DNA from 2 places in the Gemmiger qucibialis genome. Region 1 is predicted to be linked to the other one. Evidence: predicted binding sites of a transcription regulator. Region 1 holds the regulator's gene; the other holds the start of a gene.
The links. The regulator Rex, encoded in region 1, represses fermentation and respiration genes when NADH is low (regulators of the CRP and FNR family bind a similar motif). The targets are predictions, from matches to a motif close to ATTGTTAANNNNTTAACAAT.

Region 1 (12,188 bases):
GCAATTTGTGCGTATTTGTATATGTTACAAACGGTTACAACGAAATTATAGGGGAAAACGTGTAAAATGCTGAATGAATCACAGAAAACAAACGCACAAATTCGGTAACGCAAAAAATGTACGCAAACGCACTTCTTTTGCGCATTCGTGCAAAATTTGCAATGGGAAGAAATACAGTATGCTAAAAAATATTCGCGATGGCAAAATATGTGCGAAAAATGGAATGGAAATTGCTGCACATAAAACATATCTTGTATATGCAGCCTTTTGGTGCTCTGAAAATTGCGCCGCAAAGTGTTGGAAACAAAAATGGCACAAAAGCGGTGCTGCAAGGCTGGGCAGCGGCTTTTGTGCCATTTTTTACTTATTAAAAGGGCGGAACACAGATTGAAATAAAAGAATGGATCACTGGTGCGCGGGGTGGCGTTTCAGGAAAGCGCGGTATTCCCGGTACCAGCACTGGGGGCAAAGGCTCTGATACTCTACAGCGTCCACTGTGTCAATCGCAACCTGGGCGCCCTCAAACACGAACTCGCCGTTCACCTTGCGGCCGTTGCAGGTGGCTTTGCGGCCGCAGGCGCAGATGGTTTTCATCTCCTCGATGGTATGGGCCAGCTCCAGAAGGCGGGTGGAACCGGGGAAGCCGCGGTTCATAAAGTCCGCCCGCAGCCCATAGCAGATGACTGGAATGTTCAGGTCCACCGTGACCAAAAACAGCTGCTCGGCCTGCGCCGGGGTAAAGAACTGGCTTTCGTCACACAGCACACAGGCAGGGGCGCTGCCATGGGCGGCGGTATCGGCCCGGACGATATCCAGGATGTCCATGTCCGGGCTGACCAGCACATCCACCTTGTGGCTGACCCCCAGGCGGGAAACAATGTGATCGCCGCCTTTGGTGTCCACGCTGGCTTTCAGAATCAGCACCCGCATGCCGCGTTCGTTATAATTGAAAGCAACCTGCAAAAGCGCCGTGGTTTTGCCGCTGTTCATTGCGCCGTAACGGTAATATAGCTTTGCCATGTTTGGCTCCTTATTAAAATAAAGTGAAAAACAGCATGAAAATCGGGGTGTACCACAGGATCCTGCACCCATGCCGGGGCAGGCGCTGGGGTACACCCCGCCGGAAACAGTCATGTGCTGTGTGCCCGGCTTTTATTCATCATGGCTGCGCAGCCGGTAGCCAAGGCTCATCAGGCTGTCGCCCAAATGGACGTTTTCCACTGTGACCTGCGGATAAACGACCGAAAGATCATAGTGGCTGAAGTTCCAGAAGCCCTGAATACCCAGCCGAACCAGCTCGTCCGAAAGGTCCATGGCGCTCTGGCGCGGCACGCACAGCACGGCGACCACCGGCTTGTGCGCCGCACAGAAGCTTTCCAGCTCGGACAGTGGGCGGATGGTTACGCCGCTGATCTCCTTGCCCTCCAGGGCGGGGTTGATATCAAACGCGGCAATCAGCTTGTAGCCGTTGGTATCGCGGCTGATAAAGCTGGAGACCGCCGTGCCCAGGCGGCCGGCGCCGATCAGCACGGTAGGCAGCAGCTCGCCGTTGCCAAACAGCAGTTTACCAATCTCGGTAAGCAGCACATCCACCTTGTAGCCGATGCCCTGCTGGCCAAAACCGCCAAAACAGTTGAAATCCTGCCGCACCTGGCTGGCGGTGGTGCCCATCATGCGGGCCAGCTCGCTGGAAGAAATTTTATCACGCCCATCTGCCTGCAGGTTGCTCAAGTAGCGGTAATATTTGGGCAGCCGCTTGATCACGGGCAACGATGCTTTGTTTTGCATTGTTGATGACATAAAGACTAATCTCCCGTTCTCCGGGCAGGGGTAAAGGGAACACCCTGCCTCTTGTGTAATTCCGATGTAAATTCTAGTAAAAGTATAATCAATCTTGTGCCGATTGTCAATTTTTTATCTAAGTTTTTCCGCGCTTTTTTTGCTCAGTCGCGCCCCTCTGTGCATAAAAAAGCGTACCAGCGGGGCATACTGTCAGGGTATAGCCGGGTTTTGCACTGCCCGGCGCACCGATTCTGTCGGAAGGAAAGGACCCCCGCCATGCCAAACCGTACCCCAAAACAACAGCCCGCCCCCCATGCTGCCAAGGATGCCAAGGATGTGGAGCGCATGCGGCTGGAACATGACCTGATCACGGACAGCGGCATTGTGCCCGCCACCAAGGGCCGCCATGCCATTTATTGCCTGACGGTGATCGGCACCATTGAGGGCCACAGCCTGGCTCCTGATAACCAGAAAAGCACCAAGTATGAGCATGTGATCCCCCAGCTGGTGGATATTGAGGAGGACCCCGCCATTGAGGGGCTGCTGGTCATCCTGAATACCGTGGGCGGCGATGTGGAAGCCGGGCTCGCTTTGGCGGAGCTGATCTCCGGCATCAGCAAGCCCAGCGCAACGCTGGTGCTGGGCGGCGGGCATTCCATCGGTATCCCGCTGGCGGTTTCGGCCCGCAAAAGCTTTATTGTGCCCACCGCCACCATGACGGTGCATCCGGTGCGCCACTCCGGCATGGTGCTGGGGGTGCCCCAGACCCTGCGCTATTTTGAGCAGATGCAGGAGCGCATCGTCAGCTTTGTGGCGGGGCATTCCGGCATCAGCGCCAGGCGCTTTACCCAGCTGATGCACAATACCGGGGAGCTGGTGATGGATATGGGCACCGTGCTGGGCGGGGAACAGGCTGTGGAAGAGGGGCTGATCGACGCCATCGGCAACCTGGGCGATGCGCTGCGCTACCTGTATGCCGAAATCGACGCCGGGAAAACCGGATATTGAGGGGGCGCTGCCCGCCAGTGGGCGGAAAGGCTTTGATGAAAATAGAAAGAGAAAGGGGTTTTACAAGCGGGCGTTTTCATGCTACAATATACCTTATGCTATAAGGGGTAGTATGCCCCTGCCCAAAACAGCACGGCACAGCTGCCGTGGCGGATGGCAGATAAAATCACTGCGCGGAAAGTCTCTTTATGCGGGGTCGCCGGATGCTGTTTAATGGCCGCCCGCTGCCAGATAAAAGGCAAACAAACTTTCGTTCAAAACGGGGGCAGGGCCCGCCGCGCCAAAGCAAATCAACAATGGCTGCCCGCTGAACAGGGCAGCCTGAATATACGCATATTATAGTAAAGAGGTAGGGAGAGCATGGCACGTTCAAGTTCCGCCAAAAACGGAAAAAACAGTAAAAACACATACCGCGCCTCCGGCAGCAAAAGCAGTAAAAGCAGCAGCTCCGGGGCCAGACACAACAGTTCGGCCTCCGGCAGCAAAAAGCGGATGTCCAGGCTGGAACAGCGCCGCGCCCAGCAGCAAAACCTGATCCGCAGCGTGGTGCTGGCCGGGCTTGGCATTCTGGCCATTGCGCTGGTGCTGGTGCCGGGGCAGAGCTTCTGGAATGTTCTACGCAGCTGGCTGTTTGGCACCTTTGGCGTGGTTACATATTTTGTCGGCCCGTTTTTGCTGTATCTGGCCTATCTGCTGGCATCCGGTTACCATGTGGGCACTTTCATTGGCAAGGTGGTGCTGCTGGCGGTACTGCTGGCCGGTACGGCGGTCATCTTCTCGGATTTTAAGGTAGGGGATACCCCCTGGCAGACCGTCAAGATGCTGTTTGCCTGGGGGCAGCGCAAGTTCTGGACCGGCGGTGTGCTGGGCGTGCCCATCGGCGCATCGCTGCTGGCCGTCTGTGGCCGTCCCGGTGCCAATATCGTCATGATTATTGTCATCCTGATGGGGCTGATGGTGTTTTTTGCCGTTACCCCGGTGGATGTGGTGCAGTTCATCAGCTATTATATTCAGGAGTTCAAAGCCCGCCGCGCCGCCCGTGCGGAGGAAGAAACCGCTTATGATACCCAGCTGTTTGGCCATGAAGCGGAGGAAGAATCCCTTGAAAACCTGACCGGCAGCCTGCCGCCCATGGCCGGCGAGTCTCCGGCCACGCCGCAGTCTGGCACCCGCCGCCCCTTTGATGTGGCCCCCTATCTGGAACAGGAGGAAGCCGCCCGCCGCAATGCGGCCCAGGCAAACCCTGCCGACCAGGCAGCCGCCGCGGCGCAGGCCGGCCAGCCGGCGGCCCAGCCCCAGCAGGCGTATACGCAGCCCGGCACCGCAACATACCCCGATATGCAGCGTGCCCAGGCTGCGCCCCAAGGCGTGCAGCACACCCAAAGCTTTGCCCCGCCCGCCCAGCGTTCGGACTTTGATGTGGACCTGGGGCCGGATGCTTCCCAGCGCGCTTTGCAGAACGCCGTGCAGCATGACCCGCTGCAGAAAATTGAGATCGGCCCCGGCGGCACCTTTGGCCTTGACCCGCTGGAGCAGTTGAATCATCGCAAGTACCCCGCGCCCCAGCCGGAACCCCAGCCCCAGCCGCAGGAAGAAAGCTTTGAGCTGCACCTGGAACCGGAAGCCCAGCAGGCTGAGGAAGCCCCGGTGGAGGAAGACAGCCTGAATGACCTGATCCAGCGCGCCGTGACCGGGCGGGATACCCCCGTGGCCGGTGCCGATGTGGGCCTGCCCGATGAGGATGAAGCGGAAAGTTTTGAAACCCCGCTGACCCCGGAACCGGATGATAACGCACCTGCTGCCTCGGTGGAAGATTTTTCCACCCCGCTGGAGCCGGTAGAGGAATTGCCGGAACCGGATGACGTTGGCAGCAGCGAAAGCGCGGATAATTTTGAAACACCGCTGGTGCCGGAACCCACCCAGCCAGCGCCTGCCCCTGTTACAGCCATCCCCACATTGGGCGGCAGCTTTGACCAGGGCGGTTTCGATGCAGCCAAGGCTGCCTGGAACGCCGGAATTCCGGTATCGGATCTGCTCACCGGGCGGGTCAGCGTGCAGGCCCCGGCACCGCAGCCCACGGCCCAGCCTGCCGCCGCTGCGCCTAAAGTATACAGCGTAACGGATGAACGCCGCCCCGGCAGCCCCAACCGGCTGCGGGTATCTTCCAGCATGGGCAATTCGGCTTCGGCTCCCATTTCCAGCCCGCCCAGCGTGGCCAAAGCAATGGCGAAAGCCCCTGCCGCCCCGGCAGCCACCGCACCCGCCGGCGTAGCCCGCGAAGCGGACGAGGATGCCAGCAGCGAAGCTACGGCAGCCTTTGCCGCCCAGGCCAAAGAGGAGTTCCCGCCGTATACTTACCCATCTTTGAACCTTTTCAATGCGGCCAAGCCGGAAGATGAACGCGGCGCGGCCGCCGAGATGAAGAAAAACGCCGATATCCTGGTGAACACGCTGGACAGCTTTGGTGTTAAGACCCATATCCTGGATATCTGCCGCGGCCCTTCCGTGACCCGGTATGAGCTGCAGCCCCAGGCAGGCATCAAGGTCAGCCGTATCACCAGCCTGTCGGATGATATCGCCCTGAACCTTGCCACCGCCGGTGTGCGTATCGAAGCCCCCATTCCCGGCAAACCCGCCGTCGGTATCGAGGTGCCCAACAAGATCCGCTCTACCGTCAGCATCCGCGGGGTGTTTGAATCCCAGAACTACATCAACATGCGCAGCCCACTGACCATGGCGCTGGGCAAAGATATTGCCGGTACAGCCCAGGTGGCGGACCTGTGTAAAATGCCCCACCTGCTGATCGCCGGCTCCACCGGCAGCGGTAAATCCGTCTGCGTCAACTCGATCATCATCAGCTTTTTGTTCCGCTCCGGTCCGGAAGATGTCAAACTGATTCTGATCGACCCCAAGGTGGTGGAACTGGCTGAGTACAACGGCATTCCCCACCTGTTAATGCCCGTTGTGACCGAGCCGCGCAAGGCCGCCGGTGCCCTGGGGGCCAGTGTGGCCGAGATGGAGCGCCGCTATAAGCTGTTTGCCGAAAACAATGTGCGCGATATCAAGAGCTATAACAAGCTGGCCAAGCAGCACCCCGATGTGCTGGAACACCTGCCTTATATCGCCATTATCATTGACGAGTTGGCCGACCTGATGATGGTTGCCGGCAAAGAGGTGGAAGATTATATCTGCCGCATTGCCCAGAAAGCCCGTGCGGCCGGTATCCACCTGATTGTGGCAACCCAGCGCCCCAGCGTGGACGTTATCACCGGCCTGATCAAAGCCAACATCCCCAGCCGTATTGCATTTGCAGTTTCAAGCCAGATCGACTCCCGCACCATTCTGGACAGCGGCGGCGCCGAAAAGCTGCTGGGCAACGGCGATATGCTGTTCCTGCCGGTCGGTGCTTCCAAGCCCGTGCGTGTGCAGGGTACCTTTGTGACGGATGAAGAGATCAGCGCTGTGCTGAACTTTATCAAATCCACTTCCAGCGCCCAGTATGATGAAGAGATGATTGCCGAGATGGAGCGCCGTGCCGTGGCCGAAAAGGGCGGCAAGGGCAGCAGCTCCGATCCGGACGATGACAGCGGCAGCCGCGACCCCATGTTTGAACAGGCGGTGGAATGCGTCATCGAAGCCGGGCAGGCATCCACCAGCCTTTTGCAGCGCCGCTGCAAGCTGGGCTATGCCCGTGCGGCCCGCATCATGGACCAGATGGAACAGGAAAAGATTATCGGCCCCTATGAGGGCGCCAAGCCCCGTGCCGTTTTGCTGACCCGCGCCCAGTGGCAGGAACGCCAGCTGGGCCAGGGTGAGTAAATACCGGCGGCGCAGGTATTGCCGCCATTCCTACCGCCGCCCCCAGATGTGGACCATTGTGGCCGCTGTTCTCATCGCCGTTGCCTTGTATGTGGTCGAAAATTACGGCGGCAACGGTTTTGTGCCCAGCTGGGACCAGATTTACCAATGGGTTGGCCTGGAACCCAGCCAGAGCGAAACCACAGCCCCGCTGCCGGAGGGGAAAACCGAAGTGGTGTTCCTAGATGTGGGGCAGGGGGATGCCGTGCTGATTTTGCAGAACGGTGCGGCCTGCCTGATTGATGCAGGCCCCAAGGATGCCCGGCAGAACCTTGTGCAGGACCTGCGCAGCTATGGTGTAAGCCAGTTGGACCTGTTGGTGATGACCCACCCCCATGCCGACCATGTGGGCGGCATGCAGGCCGTTTTACAGAACTTTGATGTGCAGACCCTGCTGACCCCCGACCTGAGCGAAACTGACGTGACCGGCCAGACCCAGCGCACCCTGCAAACCGCCCAGGAATGCGGCGTACCGGTGGAAACTGCCTATACCGGCCAGCAGTACACCATCGGCACCGGCACATTGACCGTGCTGCTGCCCGGTGTGGATGCCGATACGGCGGGCAGTGACGATGCAACAAATGATATGTCGCTCTGCCTGCGGTTTGAAGCCGGGAACTTTACCTTTTTGGATACCGGCGATGCCGAGCGCAACGAGGAAGCCGCCCTGGCGGAGCAATATCCGTTCCGCTTGCGGTCCACCGTGTTCAAGGCCGGGCACCATGGGTCGTCCACATCCAACACCCAAACACTGCTGTGGCAGGTGCAGCCCCAGCTTGTGGTTGCCAGCTGCGGCCTGAACAATGATTACGGCCATCCCCACCGCGAGGTCATCCAGGAAATGCAGGATGAGGGCATTGACTTTTACCGCACCGACCTGTACGGCACGGTGACCGTGACCGCCCAGGCGGATGGCAGCTTTACTGTGCAGACGGCAAAACAGCCGGACGAAGAGCTGGCTCCCGCCGCGTAACCCCCGGCAGCCTGACTCTGTGTGCCTGACCCCAGTAAGTCGGCAGGAAAGTGTTCCCGTACGCCCCAAAAGTTTTAAGGCAACACCGCACAATTCCCGCCTTGCGGCTTAAGCATCGCTCCGGCAGCTGCGGCACGGCATCTGCGTTGCCAAAATGCTCGATAATGTCGGGTTGCGGTACCCGCATCGTGCTTCGGGGCAAAAGCCCCTCGCACTCTGCGACCGCTGCCCCTGCTTCGGTTCGCTGTTTCCGCCACTGGCGGCGCTCACCTTTGCAGCATCCAGTATTATCTGCGCTTTTGGCTTAGCATCTGCCGCACCTCGCTCGCCGTATCGGCACTTAGAATTATGCGGTATTGCCTTAATTGGGTAGAAATAGAGGAAAGTAATAAAGATACAGGAGGATGAATCCTATGCAGATCTCCCAGATGTTCAAGCGCAAGCCTTGTGTGTTTTCCATCGAGTGCTTCCCCCCGAAGCAGACCGCCAACTTTGGTAAAATGAAGGACACCCTGCGCACCATGCGCACCCTTAACCCGGATTTTATCAGCGTTACTTACGGTGCAGGCGGCTCCACGGGCGGCGTTTCCACTGTGGAAGTGGCCGAATTCCTGAAAAACGACCTGAACGTAGAGCCGCTGGCCCACATGATCTGCATGGGCAGCGATAAGGCAAAGGCCGCCCAGCTGCTGGACCAGCTGAATGCCGCCGGTGTGCGCAACGTGCTGACCCTGCGCGGCGACCGCACCCCCACCCGCCCCGAAAGCCCGGACTTTGCCCACGCAAGCGACCTGGCCCAGTTTGTGTGGCAGACCCAGCCGGAATTTGATATCCACGCTGCCTGCTACCCCGAAGGCCACCCCGAAGCCGCTACCCTGGCCCAGGATGTTGCCAACCTGCGCTTTAAGCAGGAGGCCGGTGCCACCCACCTGCTGACCCAGCTGTTCTTTGATAATATGCACTTTTATCGCTTTTTGAACCTGGCCCGCCGCGCAGGCATCACTTTGCCGGTGTCTGCCGGTGTTATGCCCATCGTTAAGCGCAGCCAGATCGAGCGCACGGTGGCACTTTCCAGCGCCAGCCTGCCTTCGGAGTTTACCCGCATGATCTCCCGCTACCAGGACGACCCCGAAAGCCTGTATGCTGCCGGTATTGACTATGCCGTGCAGCAGCTGCGAGATCTGATCGAAGGCGGCGCGGACGGTGTGCACCTGTATGCCATGAATGACGCCAAGGTTGCCGCCGCTGTGTATGAGGGCATCAAGGACCTGCTGTAATCGGCCTGTTGGCCCCATAGAGGGGGAGTGAAACGCTGTGCAATTAGTCTACCCGCAAAACAATACCCGCGCCGAGACCCTTCGCTACCTTGGGGCAGGGGGCTGGCAGCCGGATGCTGCATCCCAGGTGCTGCTGCAAAAAGCCGAGGACGCCCTGCGCGCCGCCGCCACCCCGCGCGGCGTGTGGAAACAGCTGCCGCTGACCGCCCTGCCGCTGCAGAACGCCGGGAATGATATTGCCCGCCACCTGCGCGGCTGCGATGCCATGGTGCTGATGGCCGTTACCCTTGGCAGCGGGGCTGATACCCTGATGCGCCGCCTGGAGCTGACGGATATTGCCCTGGCCGCTGTGGTGGATGCGATGGCTTCCGCTGTGATGGAAGAGCTGTGCAACGCGCTGGAAGCCGAGATCCGCACCAGCGTGCAGGCGCAGGGGCACTACCTGACAGGGCGTTTTTCCCCCGGCTATGGGGACTGCCCGCTGACTTTGCAGCAGCCGTTTGCCATTGCGCTGGATACCGTGCGCGGCCTTGGCATGGCGGTCACGCCGGAAAATCTGCTGACCCCGCGCAAAAGCGTAACAGCCATCCTTGGCGTGGCGGACCACCCGGTAACGGGGGCCCGCGCCGGGTGCGGGCACTGCCTGCTGCGCGAAAAGTGCGAATACAGAAAGAGGGGAACCACCTGTGAAAATTGAGGAAGTATTTGCCCGCCGCCGCTTTATTATGCTGGATGGCGCCATGGGCACCCAGCTGCAGCTGCGCGGCCTGACCACAGAACAAAAGCCGGAACTGGCCGCCTTTATCATGCCGGATGTGCTCACTGCCGTCCACCGGGACTATGCCCACGCCGGGGCGGATATCCTGCTGGCAAACACCTTTGGCGCCAACCCTCGTAAATTGAAGGGAACCGGCTATACTGTGCAGCAGGTGATCGAAGCGTCCATCGCATGTGCCCAGACCGCCGCGCAGGAAACCGGTGCCCTGGTGGCACTGGATATCGGCCCCATCGGCGAGCTGCTGGCCCCGGCCGGTACCCTGCCGTTTGAGGATGCCTGCGCCCAGTTTGCTGAGATGGTGCGCGCCGGTGCCGCAGCCGGGGCAGACCTCGTCTTTCTGGAAACAATGACCGACCTGTATGAGCTGAAAGCCGCCATCCTGGCCGCAAAGGAAAACTGTGACCTGCCGGTGTTTACCTCGATGAGCTTTGAGGCCCGTGGCCGTACCTTTACCGGCTGCACAGTGGAAAGCTACGGCATTACCGCCGCCGGCCTTGGTGCGGACGCCGTGGGCATCAACTGCTCGCTGGGCCCCAAGGAAATCCTGCCCTTTGCTCAGCGGCTCTGCCGTGTGGTGCCCGCCGGTATGCCGGTGTTTGTCAAGCCCAATGCGGGCCTGCCGAACCTGGACGGCAGCTATGATATCACCCCGGCGGAGTTTGCCGCTGAGATGGCCGCCTACCTGCCCACCGGAATTTCCATGCTGGGCGGCTGCTGCGGCTCTGAGCCGGAATCCATCCGCCTGCTGAAAGAGCTGACCCAGGATAAAACCCCCGCCGCCAAAACCCCTATTGTGCGCAGCCGCCTGTGTACCCCCGTGCGCTGCGTGGAGGTAAACGGCATTACCGTGGTGGGCGAGCGCATCAACCCCACCGGCAAAAAGCGCTTGCAGCAGGCCCTGCGGGAGGGCGACAGCGCCTATGCCTGCGCCCAGGCCGTAGCCCAGGCCGAAGCCGGTGCCGAGCTGCTGGACGTGAACGCCGGTCTGCCGGATATTGACGAACCCGCCACGCTGGAAATGCTGGTGCGGGAGCTGCAATCCATCACCGACCTGCCATTGCAGCTGGATTCTTCCAACAAAGATGCTTTGGCCCGTGCGCTGCGCATTTATAACGGCAAGCCGATCGTCAACTCGGTCAACGGCGAGCAGAAGGTGCTGGACAGCATTCTGCCCCTGTGCAAAAAGTACGGCGCCGCCGTGGTTGGTCTGGCACTGGATGAACACGGCATTCCCAAAACGGCAGAGGGCCGCTTTGAGGTTGCCAAGCGCATTGTGGCCGCAACGGATGCTATCGGCATTCCCCGTGGGGATGTTTACATCGACTGCCTGACGCTGACGGTTTCTGCCGAGCAGAGCGCCGCTGCCGAAACCCTGAAAGCCATTACCATGTGCAAAAAGGAACTGGGCGTGCGCACCGTGCTGGGTGTTTCCAACATCAGCTTTGGTTTGCCCTGCCGCGGCTACATGAATACCACTTTCCTGACGTTGGCCATGCAGGCCGGGCTGGACCTTGCCATCATGAACCCCAACACGCCGGAAATGATGGCCGCCGTGCGCGCCTACCGTGTGCTGACCAGCCAGGACGAAAAGTGCAATGATTACGTTGCCGCCTATGCCAATGTGCAGGTGCAGACCTCCCAGGTGGCAAAAACTGATGCCGCCGCCCCGGCGGGCGGTGCAGCAGGGGCCGATGCTCTGTTTGAAGCCGTGCGCCGCGGCCTGAAAAACGAAGCCCGCGCCGCTGCAGAGGAAGCCCTGAAAACCCGCGAGCCTTTGCAGGTGGTGAACGAAACGCTGATCCCCGCGCTGGATGTGGTGGGCGATGCCTTTGAAAAAGGCTCCATCTTTTTGCCGCAGCTGCTGCAATCCGCCACGGCGACCCAGGCTGCTTTTGAAGTGATCAAAACCGCCATTGCCGCCAGCGGCAGCCAGGGCGAAAGCAAAGGCCGCATTGTGATCGCCACCGTAAAAGGTGACGTACACGATATTGGCAAAAACATTGTGCGCGTAATTTTGGAAAACTATGGCTATGACGTGCTGGATCTGGGCCGCGATGTGCCGCCGGAGCGCGTGGTGGAAGCTGTGCGCCAGACCGGTGCGCCGCTGGTGGGGCTTTCGGCCCTGATGACCACCACCGTGCCCAACATGCAGGCCACCATCGAAGCCCTGCACGCGGCCAACCTGCCCTGCAAGGTCATGGTGGGCGGCGCTGTGCTGACCAAGGCATACGCCGAACAGATCGGTGCCGATTTTTATGCCAAGGACGCCAAAGCCAGCGCCGATTACGCCAAACAGATTTTTGGCTGATTGAATCAAGTTTTGACTTTCACGTTTCAGCTGGTATTTATGATGAAAAAAATTTAATACGATAACGCAATAAAGCAGCAGCACACCGTTTCCCGGAAAATAGGGAAGCCGGTGTGCTGCTGTTTTTATTTGGAAAGGGGGAATGGCGAAATAGGAACGAAAAGAGTGTGAAAATAAGAAATGAGGAAATTGGAAAAATTGAAG
Region 2 (12,188 bases), on a different contig from region 1:
CTCAGCTCAACCGGCGGGTAGGCAACTTCGCAGTTGGGCATGGTAGCATCATACTCGGCCATGCAGACATAGTGAACCTGCTTGCGGCCGCCGCGGCGCTCAAAGCCGGTAAAGGCATCATCGCAGAAAATGCGGGTCATCTGGCGGGCACGGTCGGGGCGGAAGTTCATGAAGATGATGGTATCGCCATCCTCCACGCGGCCACCCTCACAGGTAACGGCGGGGATCACGAATTCATCAGTCTTGCCGTCCGCATAAGAAGCCTCAATGGCCTCCTGTGCATTGGCGGCATGGTTGCCCTCGCCGTAAACAAAAGCGGCATAAGCCTTTTCTTCACGGTCCCAGTTGTTGTCACGGTCCATAGCATAGTAACGGCCGCTGACACTGGCGATGGTGCCAATACCCAGCTCGTCCAGCTTGGCCTGCAGGTCAGCCAGGAATCCCTTACCGGAATGGGGGTCGGTATCACGGCCGTCCATGATGCAGTGCAGATAAACCTTGGTTGCGCCCATATGCTTGGCCATTTCCAGCACGCCGAACCAGTGATCGGCATGGCTGTGAACGCCGCCGGTACCAACCAGGCCCATCAGGTGGATGGCCTTGCCGGCATCAATGGCAGCTTTCATGTTCTTGACCAGCACGGGGTTCTTGAACATTTCGCCGTCCTTGATGGACTTGGTGATCAGGGTGAGCTGCTGGTACACGATGCGGCCAGCACCCATGTTGGTATGGCCAACTTCAGAGTTGCCCATCTGGCCATCTGGCAGGCCGACAGCCATGCCAGATGCGTTGATGGTGGTCATAGGGTAATTTTTCATCAGTGCATCCAGATGCGGCTTGTTGGCAGCAACAACGGCGTTGCCATAGGTTTCGTCCGGGGTCCAGCCGAAGCCGTCCATGATGCAGAGCATTACAGGTTTCTTTGCCATTGATTGGTTCTCCCTTAGTTTTAGTTAGAAGTTAGAAGTTAGGATGGAGGAGTTAGGAGTTTGTGGTGGACAAAGGCTCGTTACGCATCCCACCGTAGGGGCGCACAGAATAATAGATACCATTTTGGTGCCACACTTGGCTTCCCTTGAGGGAAGCTGTCTGCGCAGCAGACTGAAAGGTGGTTTCATCGGCTCAAGCCTTTCCGGTTCAGCCAATTCCTAATTTCTCATTCCTAATTGCTCATTCATTCTCAGCCTTTGGTAGCAGCTTCCACGATAACAGCAAACTGGTCTGCTTTCAGGGATGCGCCGCCGATCAGGCCGCCGTCAACATCGGGCTTGGAAAGCAGTTCCTCTGCGTTTTTGGGGTTCATGCTGCCGCCGTACTGAACGGTCAGTGCCTTGGCGGCGTCAGCGCCGTACAGCTCACCAACCACCTTGCGGATGGCTGCGCAGACTTCCTCAGCCTGGTCAGCGGTAGCGGTCTTGCCGGTGCCGATGGCCCAGATGGGCTCGTAAGCGATAACAACGTTCTTCAGCTCGTCAGCGGTCACGCCGTTCAGAGCGATCTTGACCTGCATGCGGATCAGCTCTTCGGTCACGCCCTGTTCGCGCTGGGTCAGGCTTTCGCCCACGCAGATGATGGGCTTCAGGCCGCCGGCCAGTGCAGCCTTGGCGCGCTTGTTGACGGTTTCATCGGTTTCAGCAAAATACTGGCGGCGCTCGCTGTGGCCAACCACAACGTACTCAACGCCCAGGTCGGTCAGCATATCAGCGCTGATCTCGCCGGTAAAAGCGCCGGATTTTTCAAAGTGAACGTTCTCAGCGCCAACATGGATGTTGGTGCCCTTGGTTTTGGCAACGGCGGTCACCAGGTCGGTGAACGGCACGCAGATCACAACTTCGCAGCCTGCATCCTTAACAGCGGGGATCAGGGCGTCAATCAGTTCAGCAGCCTCGGTAGCAGTCTTGTTCATTTTCCAGTTACCGGCAATAATTGCCTTACGGTTCTGTTTATCCATGATAGAAACTCCTTCTTATTAACTACTTATTTGCTTGCGTGGATCTTCTTTGTTGTCCACCATGCGGGCTACATAACAAAAAGAGCGCAGCGGCTAAGCCGCCGCGCTCCTGCGGTTTTTTAATTATGCGTTCTGGATAACGGCAATGCCGGGCAGCTCTTTGCCTTCCAGGTATTCCAGGGAAGCACCGCCGCCGGTGGAGATGTGGGTCATCTTGTCGCCCAGGCCCATCTGCTGCACAGCAGCTGCAGAATCGCCGCCGCCGATCACAGTGGTAGCGCCGCTTTCAGCCATAGCCTTGGCAACAGCCAGGGTGCCGGCTGCCAGGGTCGGGTTTTCGAACACGCCCATGGGGCCGTTCCAGACAACGGTCTTAGAAGCTTTGACGGCATCAGCAAACAGCTTCATGCTCTCGGGGCCGATATCGCAGCCTTCCATGTCAGCCGGGATTGCGGTAACGGGAACGATCTTAACTTCGACAGGTGCGTCGATGGGATCGGGGAAGTCAGCAACGCAGGCAGCGTCAACGGGCAGCAGCAGCTTAACGCCCTTTTCCTGTGCCTTAGTCATCATTTCCTTGCAGTAGTCGATCTTGGAATCGTCAACCAGGCTCTTGCCGATCTCATAGCCCTGTGCCTTCAGGAAGGTGTAGGCCATGCCGCCGCCGATGATCAGGGTATCGACCTTTTCCAGCAGGTTGGAGATAACGTTCAGCTTATCAGCAACCTTAGCGCCGCCCAGAATAGCGGTGAAGGGGCGCTCCGGGTTGTTGACGGCGTTGCCCAGGTACTTGATTTCCTTTTCCATCAGGTAGCCAACAGCGGTATCCTTAACATAGTTGGTCACACCTGCGGTGGAGCAGTGTGCACGGTGGCAGGAGCCGAAAGCATCGTCAACGTAAGCGTCAGCCAGGCTGGCCAGCTCTTCGCTGAAGGTGTCGATATTCTTGGTTTCTTCCTTGCGGAAACGGGTGTTCTGGAGCAGAACAACATCGCCGTTGCCCATGGTGGCAACAGCAGCCTTGGCCTGGTTGCCAACAACGTTGTCGTCATCAGCAAAGGTAACCGGCTGGCCCAGCTTTTCGCTCAGGCGAACAGCAACGGGAGCCAGGCTGAACTTGGCTTCGGGGCCGTTCTTCGGCTTGCCCAGATGGCTGCACAGGATAACCTTTGCGCCGTCAGCGATCAGCTTTTTGATGGTCGGCAGAGCCGCATTGATGCGGTTGTCGTTGGTGATCACACCGTCCTTCATCGGGACATTGAAATCGCAGCGGACAAGCACGCGCTTGCCAGCGTAGTTTTCGTCATCAATCGTCTTTTTGCCCAAACCCATGGTAAAAAACTCCTCTCGGTAATTTATATTAGCCTTGTGCTTTGGTACTGTTTGGCACAGGGGGCAGACAGCCCCTTTTGCCCTGCCTATATTATACGCAGAATCTGCGGTTTGCGCAAGGGGTATTTGACACATTATTAACAAAATCCCTCAAAAAAATACCACCCGCCACGCCATGCCTTTTGGGCAGTTTGCAGCAGGCAGGTATTTTTTTGCGGTTTGCCGGGTTCCGGTACGGCTTTATTTTACAGGCCCTGCACCAGAATAAACACGATCAGCAGCGGTAGCACCACGCTGAAATACGGCTTGAACCACCGCGGCAGGCGCAGGCCCTTGCCGGTGTTGGCTTCGGTTAAGTAGTTATCAAAGCCCCAGCCCCACCTGGTTACGCAGAACAGCAGGTAGATCAAGCTGCCAATGGGCAGCAGCAGGTTGCTGACCAAAAAGTCCTCAGCATCCAGCACGGTGCTGCCGGGACCCATGGGCTGCACACCGCTCCACAGGTTAAAGCCCAGAATGCAGGGCACGCTGGCCAGCAGGATGAACACCGTTCCAACGGCACAGGCGCGTTTCAGGCTCCAGCCAAAGCTTTCCTGCAGGCAGGCCAGAATGTTCTGGAACACAGCAATGATGGTAGAAAAGCTGGCAAAGGTCATAAATACAAAGAACAGTGTACCCCACAGGCGGCCGCCCGCCATATTGGCAAATACATTGGGCAGGGTGATAAAGATCAGCTTGGGGCCTGCATCCGGGCTGACCCCGTAAGAGAAGCAGGCCGGGAAGATGATCAGGCCGGAACAGATGGCCACGCAGGTATCCAGCGCGCAGATGTGCAGGGACTCGCCCGCCAGGGTATAATCCCGGCTCATGTAGCTGCCAAAGATTTCCATAGCGCCAACGCCAAGGCTGAGGGTAAAGAACGCCTGGTTCATGGCAGCCACAATGACATTGCCAATGCCCATTTCGGCGGCACGGTTCCAGTCCGGCAGCAGGTAGAACGCCAGGCCCTCGCCCGCGCCGGGCAGCACAAAGCTGTGCACAGCCAGAACCAGGATCAGCACAAACAGCGCGCCCATCATCCATTTGCCAATGCGTTCAATGCCGTTCTGCAAACCGCGGCTGCAGACAAAAAAGCCCAGCAGCACGGTAATGGCCATCCAGACGATCTGCTCGAACGGGTCGGCCAGCAGGTCGGCATACACGCCGCTGACGGCATCGGCGGCCAGGCCGGTGAATGTACCCTTGACAAACCGGAAGAAATAGGCCAGCATCCAGCCGCTGACGGTGGTGTAATACATCATCAGCACGCAGCAGCCAATCAGGCAGGCCCAGCCGTGCAGGTGCCACTTGCTGCCTTTGGGTTCCAGCGCACGGTAGGCTGTGCCCGCGCTGCCGTGGCCCGCACGGCCAACAGCCAGCTCCATGGTAAGCACCGGTGCCCCCATCAAAACCAGGAACAGCAGGTAGAACAGCACAAATACGCCGCCGCCATACTGGCCTGTTACGGTTGGGAAGCGCCACACATTGCCAATGCCGATGGCACAGCCTGCGCTGACCATCAAAAAGCCAATGCGTGAAGCAAATGATTCACGTTTCAATCTCAACATCCTCCCTCATTGTAAGCAGCGGCAGGTAGTTGCCGCATGTCAAAAAGCATTGTTGGGGCGCGGTCAGCGGGCGTACATCATGCTCCCATCACCCCCGTGCAACATCACTTTTCAACGCCCGGTAACCACTGCCGGCTGCTTACACAACAATGTTACTATTATACGTTCCCCGGCACGGCAGTTCAAGAGGGCAGGCCCTCCCATCCACTCCGGCATTTTTTACAAAAAACAGCCTGTTTTCATGTACAGGATGGCGGTTTGCCATCCTCTGCCCCTTCGGGTGGTTCAGATTTTGCCTCGGGCAATCGTGGTATTATCCTGGGTGCGGTCGCGCAGGGCTTCAACCGGATGGGGCTTTTCTTCAAAGCGGTAGTCCTTGCCGCTGGTGCCAATGTGCTCTTCAATCACCTGGTGGCTGGCCACGCGGGCAGCGTCCGGGCAGACGGCAGCCTGGTAAGCATAGTAGGGTGCATCTTTGGTCAGGGTCTCCACCGGAATGGCGGGGTCATCCTGCACAGCGGTGTTCAAAATGGTGGTTTTGAGCACCTTGCGCAGATATTCTTTCTGGGGGCCAAAGCGCAGCAGTTCCGGGAAAGTCCCATCCGGGATGATCTGGCAGGCTTCCTTGCCCTCGTACTGTTTCAGCAGGGCTTCGGCGGCATGCAGGTGGCTGCACTCCTGCTCAAAATGCTGCTCCCAGATCTTTTTAATATGCAGGTCGGTTTCATCCTCCACGCAGGACCAATAAAGGTAGCACTCGGTATATTCATGCAGCAGCAGGTTTTCCAGCCAAGTCATGCCGGGGTCCAGCAGAGCGCCATACTGGGTCACATGCTGTTCTTCGATCATGCCGATCTCCTGGTACAGCCTGCGGCCAAGGTCACTGTCATAAAAGGTGCCGATGTTCATATAATAGTTCATCGTCTGCTGTTCGGCGGCGGTGATAATGGCGGCGTTCAGCTTGGTGATGGGGGCCGCCGTGGCCGCGCTGATGGGCTTGCGCACGCTGTCCCGCGGGTGGCGGTGCTCCGCAATGGTGGGGCGGCCGGGCATGATCTCGGTATAGCAGCCCACCAGCCGCTCGGCGTGGATGCCGCGTTCCAGTTCCAGCAGATCCGCATAGCGGTACAGGTGGTCAAAATCCTCCAGCAGAGCCAGGTTCATCACCTGCACCACATAGGCGTCCGGCTCCCGCTGGGCCAGAATAGCCGTCAGGTCCACGGCCAGCTGCTCGTACCCGATGGTGGTTTCCAGAATACTTTCGTCGATCGGCTTTAAGCAGGCAATGCGCTTTTGCTGTTGCTGCTCGGTGCGGCGCAGCACGGCAAGTTCCCGGCGCAGGTCGTTGTTGGTGCAGTGGCGGTGGAACTGGTGGGAGAACCAGTTGGCCTCGTACTCGGTGCCGTTCATTAAAATAATACGCAGCCGGGTGTAGGGGTCCACCTCGTTTTTGTCATAGGGGCGGGGGTAAAGTTTCTGCCAGTCCATATAGTAGCGGTCGGCGGGTTTGGTTTTTACCTCAAAGGGGTTCATTTTTGCAGGCATATACAGTGCTCCTTTCGTCATCGGGGTTCTTTGTTCAGTATGCCCGCAAATGGGCGGTAATACACAAAAAGCCCCCGGCAGAGCGTAAAATACTCTGCCGGGGGCCGTGGTTTTAGGGTTAAGCCAACATCAAGCTAAGCTGTTACGCTTAGGGCAATACCGCATAATTCTAAGTGCCGATACGGCGAGTGAGGTGCGGCAGATGCTAAGCCAAAAGCGCAGATAATACTGGATGCTGCAAAGGTGAGCGCCGCCAGTGGCGGAAACAGCGAACCGAAGCAGGGGCAGCGGTCGCAGAGTGCGAGGGGCTTTTGCCCCCGAAGCACGATGCAGGTACCGCAACCCGACATTATCGAGCATTTTGGCAACGCAGATGCCGTGCCGCAGCCGCCGGAGCGGTGCTTAAGCCGTCAGGTGGGAATTGTGCGGTGTTGCCTTAGTTCTTGTACTTGAAGTACTCAACCAGGGTGCGGTAACGGAAGTTGCCGCCATCGGTGTAGGTAGCAAAGGTACGGGTCAGATTGTTGCTGCTGTTCATACCCATGCTTTCCTGGTTGGTGTAAGAGATGCGCTGGTTGTTCTGGCGGATCTCGACAACTTCATCGTTCTGGAACTTGATGGAAGCGCTGGTGATCTTGTCATCGGTGACAAATTTGCCGCAATGACGGTCGAACAGCGGGTTGCCAGCGCCAATATTGTTATCGCTGGAGAGTCTGAGCACGTTAGAATAGCCGTTGGAGTTGCCGCTGTTGGTCCAGCCGGCCAGGTGGCCGTTGCTGTCATAGCTCCAGGTGTCAGTACGCACGGTCTTGTTGCTGCTGTTCACAATGGTCATCTTGGTGTAACGGTTACGGCTGCCGCTGCTGGTCAGGTTGACGATGCAGGTAACTTTGTTCTGGCCGTTGTATTCCCAGAACTTGGAAACGCTGCCCAGGCTGTCCCACTCTTTGGCAGTCCAGTAGCTGTACAGGTACCAGCCGCCATTGTAGCGGTAAACGGAGATCTTGGCAAAGCGGTTGCTGTTATCATACTCATAGCGATACTCGTAAGAGTAGTTGTCGTTGCCGTACTCGCGGTGGGTATGCTTGGTCAGCATGCCGTTGTATTCATAATAGAAGTCGTCCTGAACCTGCAGGTTGCCGGACTTATCGCGGCGCTGCTCTTTCAGCAGGCGGCCCTGTGCATCGTAATCGGTGGTCAGGGTGTTCATCACGCTGCCGTCAGCATAGTAGTTGGTGCGCTTGATCTCGCGGTACTTGGTCACATCCACGTTGGTGGACTGCAGAATGCCGGTGTTGTAATCAAACACGCAGGTAATGCCGTCGATCACAACGGTGCCCTTTGCCATAGCGCCGGTGATGAGGTCAAAGTAATAAGTACCCTGAGAGTTGGTATTCCAGCCCTTGATCATATGGCCGTTGGCATCATAGCGGACCCACTTGCCGCCGTTGGAGTCCTGATAGACATCCTTGCTGACAGCCATTGCGCCGTTATTGACGGAATCCAGCCAGTACCAGGCATCGGAAGCGGGGTCATAGATTTCCTTGCCGCGGCCAGTGGTGCCCTGGCGCTTGCCGCCTTCGTACCAGAACTTGTCGCCGTTGATGTTGACCCACTGCTTATCCAGGCCAATGCCTGTGGTGGTATCAAATGCGCAGGGAATGCCGTCTATCGTACACATCCCCTTTACCATAGCACCGGTCACGAGATCGAAGTAGTAAGTACCCTTCTCGTTGGTATTCCAGCCCTTGACCATATGGCCGTTGGCATCGTAACGCACCCACTTGCCGCCGTTGGAGTCCTGATAGACATCCTTATTGGTGGTCATAGCGCCGCCCTGAACAGCATCCAGCCAGTACCAGGCATCGCTCTTGGGGTCATAGATTTCCTTGCCGCGGCCAGTGGTGCCCTGGCGCACGCCGTTTTCGTACCAATACCAGGGGCCGCCGGGGTATTCCTGATACCAGCCGTTCTCCGGCGGTGCATCATAGGTAGCGGCGTCCTCTTTCACGTTGTCCTCTGCCGGTTCAGCGTCAACTTTCGGTTCCTCGGTGGCTGCGGTTTCCGGGGTAGCAGTTTCCACCACTGCAATGCTTGCAGCGGTTTCAGCCTGCGGGTTCGGCTCCTGTGCAAAAACGGGCAGTGCCATAGCGGACACCATTGCCAGCGCCAGCAGGAATGCGGTGATTTTTTTCTTCTGCATATTCCGTTCGTTCCTCCTTATAAATGGGCGTACCCGGGGATTTTCCGGCTGCACCCGGCAGCCTGTTCGGCCGCGCGTTGCTTTTTTAATCAAATGCGGCCGGGCCGAAAAATCAACCATAAACCGCGATTTCATTTATTATACCACACGCCAAAAAATTCCACAACATTTTCGCCATTTTCGAATTGTAAAAATTCAGGGCGAGTTTTTGGGTTTTTTACCCGGTTTATCATTTTCTAAAAATCGTTATCCCGTCAGGTTAGCGGGCGCACAATGGGCGTTCCAACGGGTAAGAGGCAGGTCAAATGGTGGTAGTGCATTATAAAGAGAACGGCCCCTCAGAGGGAAGCCAATTTCCTATTTGGGTTTTCATCAAAGCACCTTACGTTGGGTCGTTTTAAGCGCCTCACTCGATCACAATCCCCGTTCCATCCAGTAACCTTACCACATCAGGAAAGCTGAACCTTGCGCCTTTCAACTTGTTGGTCTCCAAATCAATGGCGTATTCTTCGGCGGTGCGCAGGTCGGCTTTTTGCAAATCGCAGCGGGTGAACCGGGTTCCGCCCAGCCGCACGCCGTAAAAGCTGGCCCCGGCAAGGCGGGTATCATCAAAGGTGCATTGCTGCAGTTCCGCCCCGGTCCAGTCAAAGCCGTTCAGTGCCATGCCGGAAAAATCATTGTAGCGGAACGCGCAGTTTTTGATTTTGCCAAACGGCTGGAACACCCCGCTTTTGCCCTGCAGCCCGCCCCACGCCATGGAGCGGAACGCACTGTTCAGCAGCCAGGCATCTTTCATGGTGGTAAAGCTGAACACCACGCCGGAAAAATTGCAGTGGTCAAAGGTACAGGCGTTGAAGCGGCAGTTCTGCACCCGCGTGCCCAGCCAGCGGCAGTGGTCAAACACACAGTCCTCGAACTCGGCGTTTTCCAGCAGCTCGCCGGGGTCATAATTGGCAAAGGTCTCCCCTTGATAAAATCGGCGTTCCGCCATCAAAACTCCTCCTTGTGCTGTTGGAAAAACTCAAAGGTATCCCGCACGCTTTCCAGCTCGGTCCAGCGGCGGGTGCGCACCGGGTCACTGTCCAGATCATAAATGCGGGCACCGGGGATTGCCAGCAAAAACGGCGAATGGGTGGCCAGCACAAACTGGCAGCCGTAAAACCGGGCCGAATCTGCCAAAAAATCCGCCAAAGCGATCTGCCGCGCGGCAGAAAGGCTGTTTTCCGGTTCATCCAACAGATAAAGGGCATCCCCGCGCAGTTTTTCCTGGAACATCAAAAAGGCGCTTTCGCCGTTGGAGTGGGTGCGGATGTTGGGAGACAAAGTTTTGCGCGCCACCTGAGATTTGGAATAGCGCCGTGCCGCGCTGACCTGCTTGAGCCGGTCATAATCCTCCATGCTGTGCATCTGGAATTTGGCGGTGCGGGCCTCGGTGTATTCATCAAACAGGCTGCCGCGGCGGGTATCAATGTTATCGTTGATGGCGCGCACATCCAACATATAGTCAAACACATCGTCGCTGGTCAAAATCAGGCTGCCCGCCGGGATGGCGTGCAGGGTGTGGAACTGGCACAGGGAAACATAATCCGGGAAGAAATCACTGCGGTTATACTGTGCCCCGCGCTGCAGGCGCAAAGCGTCCGCCATCACGTTGAGCGCTGTGGTTTTGCCGGAGCCGTTGCCGCCGTACAAAATGGTCACATCCGCCAGGTCCAGTGCTTTCAAGCCCCGGCCCGCAAACAGGCCAAAGGGGTAGAAAGAATCATAGCAGGTCATTTTGGCCCGCGGCGACTCGGCAAGGTAGTTAGCCTCGCTGTTTTGGCTGGGAAAATAAAATTCCGAAAGATAGATCACATCGCTCTCCTCCCTTCCGGTTTCTTTCTCAAATTATACCATACCGCCGGGTAAAGGCAAATGCCTTGCATACAGGCAGCGGTTTTGGGGATACGGCAAAGATTTTGCGGGTCAAAAATAAAAGCATGTGCACCCGCCCTCCTCGAAAACCCAAAATTTTCGATTTGTTTTGTCATGCACATGCTTTTGTGTTATCTGATGATACGCTGCGGTTTATGCCGGGAGGCACCGGAGCGCCGGAAATTCAGCCTGTTTTTTATAAACACAGCCGAATTTTTGCCGTACAGCCGGTATAGATTATTTCTTCTGAACGTACTTGAGGCAGTCCAGCATAACAGCAACCAGAATGATGATGCCGGAGAACACGAACTGCAGGTTCGTATCAATACCCAAAGTGGTCAGAGAGTAAGTCAACGCGGTGAAGATGAACACACCGACAACCACGCCGGAAATCTTGCCGATACCGCCGGTGAAAGAAACGCCGCCCACAACGCAGGCCGCGATGGCGTCCATTTCCCAGCCCTGACCATATGCAGCGGAGCCGGAGCCCACCATACGGATGCATTCCAGCCAGGAGCCGAAGCCATACAGAATGCCTGCCAGAATAAACGCGCCTACCGTAACGCGGAATACCGAGATGCCGGAAACAGCAGCAGCTTCGGCGTTGCCGCCGACTGCGAACAGGTTTTTACCAAAGGTCGTCTTGTTCCAGATGAACCACACAATGATCACAGCTGCGATAGCCCACAGGATAATGGTGGGGAAACCGCCAATCTTGGGGATGATCATGCTGGGGATGTTGCCTTCGATACCGCCAAAGGAAACACCCTTGGTTGAATAGGTGACCAAGCCAAAAATGACCAGCATGTTCGCCATCGTAGAAATGAATGGGTGCATTTTGAACTTGGCTGTAAAGAAACCTGCGATGGTGGTAAAGACTGTGCACAGGACAATGCAGACAAGCAGCGCCAAAATAACGCGTGCAACGACCGGCAGCCCGGTAAAATCAAACACATGGCCAAAAACCGCACCGGTGTTGATTCCCTTGTGCATAATGATGGTAGCGGCAGTCATGCCCATACCAACCATACGGCCAATGGACAGGTCCGTGCCGGCCAGCAGGATCAGCCCGGCAACGCCCAAAGCCAGGAACATGCGCGGCGAAGCCTGCTGCAGAATGTTCAAAATATTGTTGACGGTAAGCAGCGGCACTTTCTTGCCGAACTGAGCAATCAGGCACAGTATAATAAAGATGATAACGATTGCAATGTACAGACCGTTGCGCAGCAAAAAGTCACGGCGATTAAATGTGTACTTGTAGTTTTCCCACTTTTGCGCCAGAGACTCGCCAACCGTAAACTTGGACAGGCGCAGCATATCGATCAGGTGATATTTGTAATCAAACGCAGCATGCCGGCGGTCCTTGATTGCCTGGCAGTCCTTATCCAACTGCATTTTGGCGTCAAACAGGCGGTTCTTGTGGACATACTTTTCGTCCTTGATTTCCTGCTGATTGCTCAGCTTGGAAAGCGCCGTCTCGTGTTCCTTTTTCAGCTGTTCTACAGTTGCCTGATATTTCTGCTGGGCTTGTACCTTTTCCTGCTTGCAGCTGGCCACCACCGCCTGGTAATAGTCGCTGTCATAATGGGCTTTCAAATAGGCTTCAGCATCAGCGATCAGCTTGTTGATCTGGCCC

Region 2: the regulator Rex is predicted to act here: its motif matches at 3,409-3,428, upstream of PG062_RS05175 (phosphoglycerate kinase).

What each region holds. Positions count from the first base shown of each region.
Region 1 is NZ_JAQFEN010000001.1:130,980-143,167, reverse strand. It holds gene PG062_RS00690 (hypothetical protein) at 198-371, shown strand; gene PG062_RS00685 (thymidine kinase) at 406-1,020, opposite strand; gene PG062_RS00680 (redox-sensing transcriptional repressor Rex) at 1,153-1,800, opposite strand; gene PG062_RS00675 (ClpP family protease) at 2,059-2,790, shown strand; gene PG062_RS00670 (FtsK/SpoIIIE family DNA translocase) at 3,283-6,609, shown strand; gene PG062_RS00665 (ComEC/Rec2 family competence protein) at 6,602-7,621, shown strand; gene PG062_RS00660 (methylenetetrahydrofolate reductase) at 8,035-8,898, shown strand; gene PG062_RS00655 (vitamin B12 dependent-methionine synthase activation domain-containing protein) at 8,936-9,595, shown strand; gene PG062_RS00650 (homocysteine S-methyltransferase family protein) at 9,585-11,984, shown strand; gene PG062_RS00645 (hypothetical protein) at 12,098-12,188, shown strand, end outside.
Region 2 is NZ_JAQFEN010000002.1:281,590-293,777, reverse strand. It holds gene gpmI (2,3-bisphosphoglycerate-independent phosphoglycerate mutase) at 1-929, opposite strand, end outside; gene tpiA (triose-phosphate isomerase) at 1,181-1,951, opposite strand; gene PG062_RS05175 (phosphoglycerate kinase) at 2,075-3,283, opposite strand; gene PG062_RS05170 (sodium-dependent transporter) at 3,529-4,881, opposite strand; gene PG062_RS05165 (hypothetical protein) at 5,176-6,423, opposite strand; gene PG062_RS05160 (PspC-like choline-binding domain-containing protein) at 6,872-8,638, opposite strand; gene PG062_RS05155 (pentapeptide repeat-containing protein) at 9,045-9,629, opposite strand; gene PG062_RS05150 (AAA family ATPase) at 9,629-10,492, opposite strand; gene PG062_RS05145 (galactose/methyl galactoside ABC transporter permease MglC) at 10,790-12,188, opposite strand, start outside.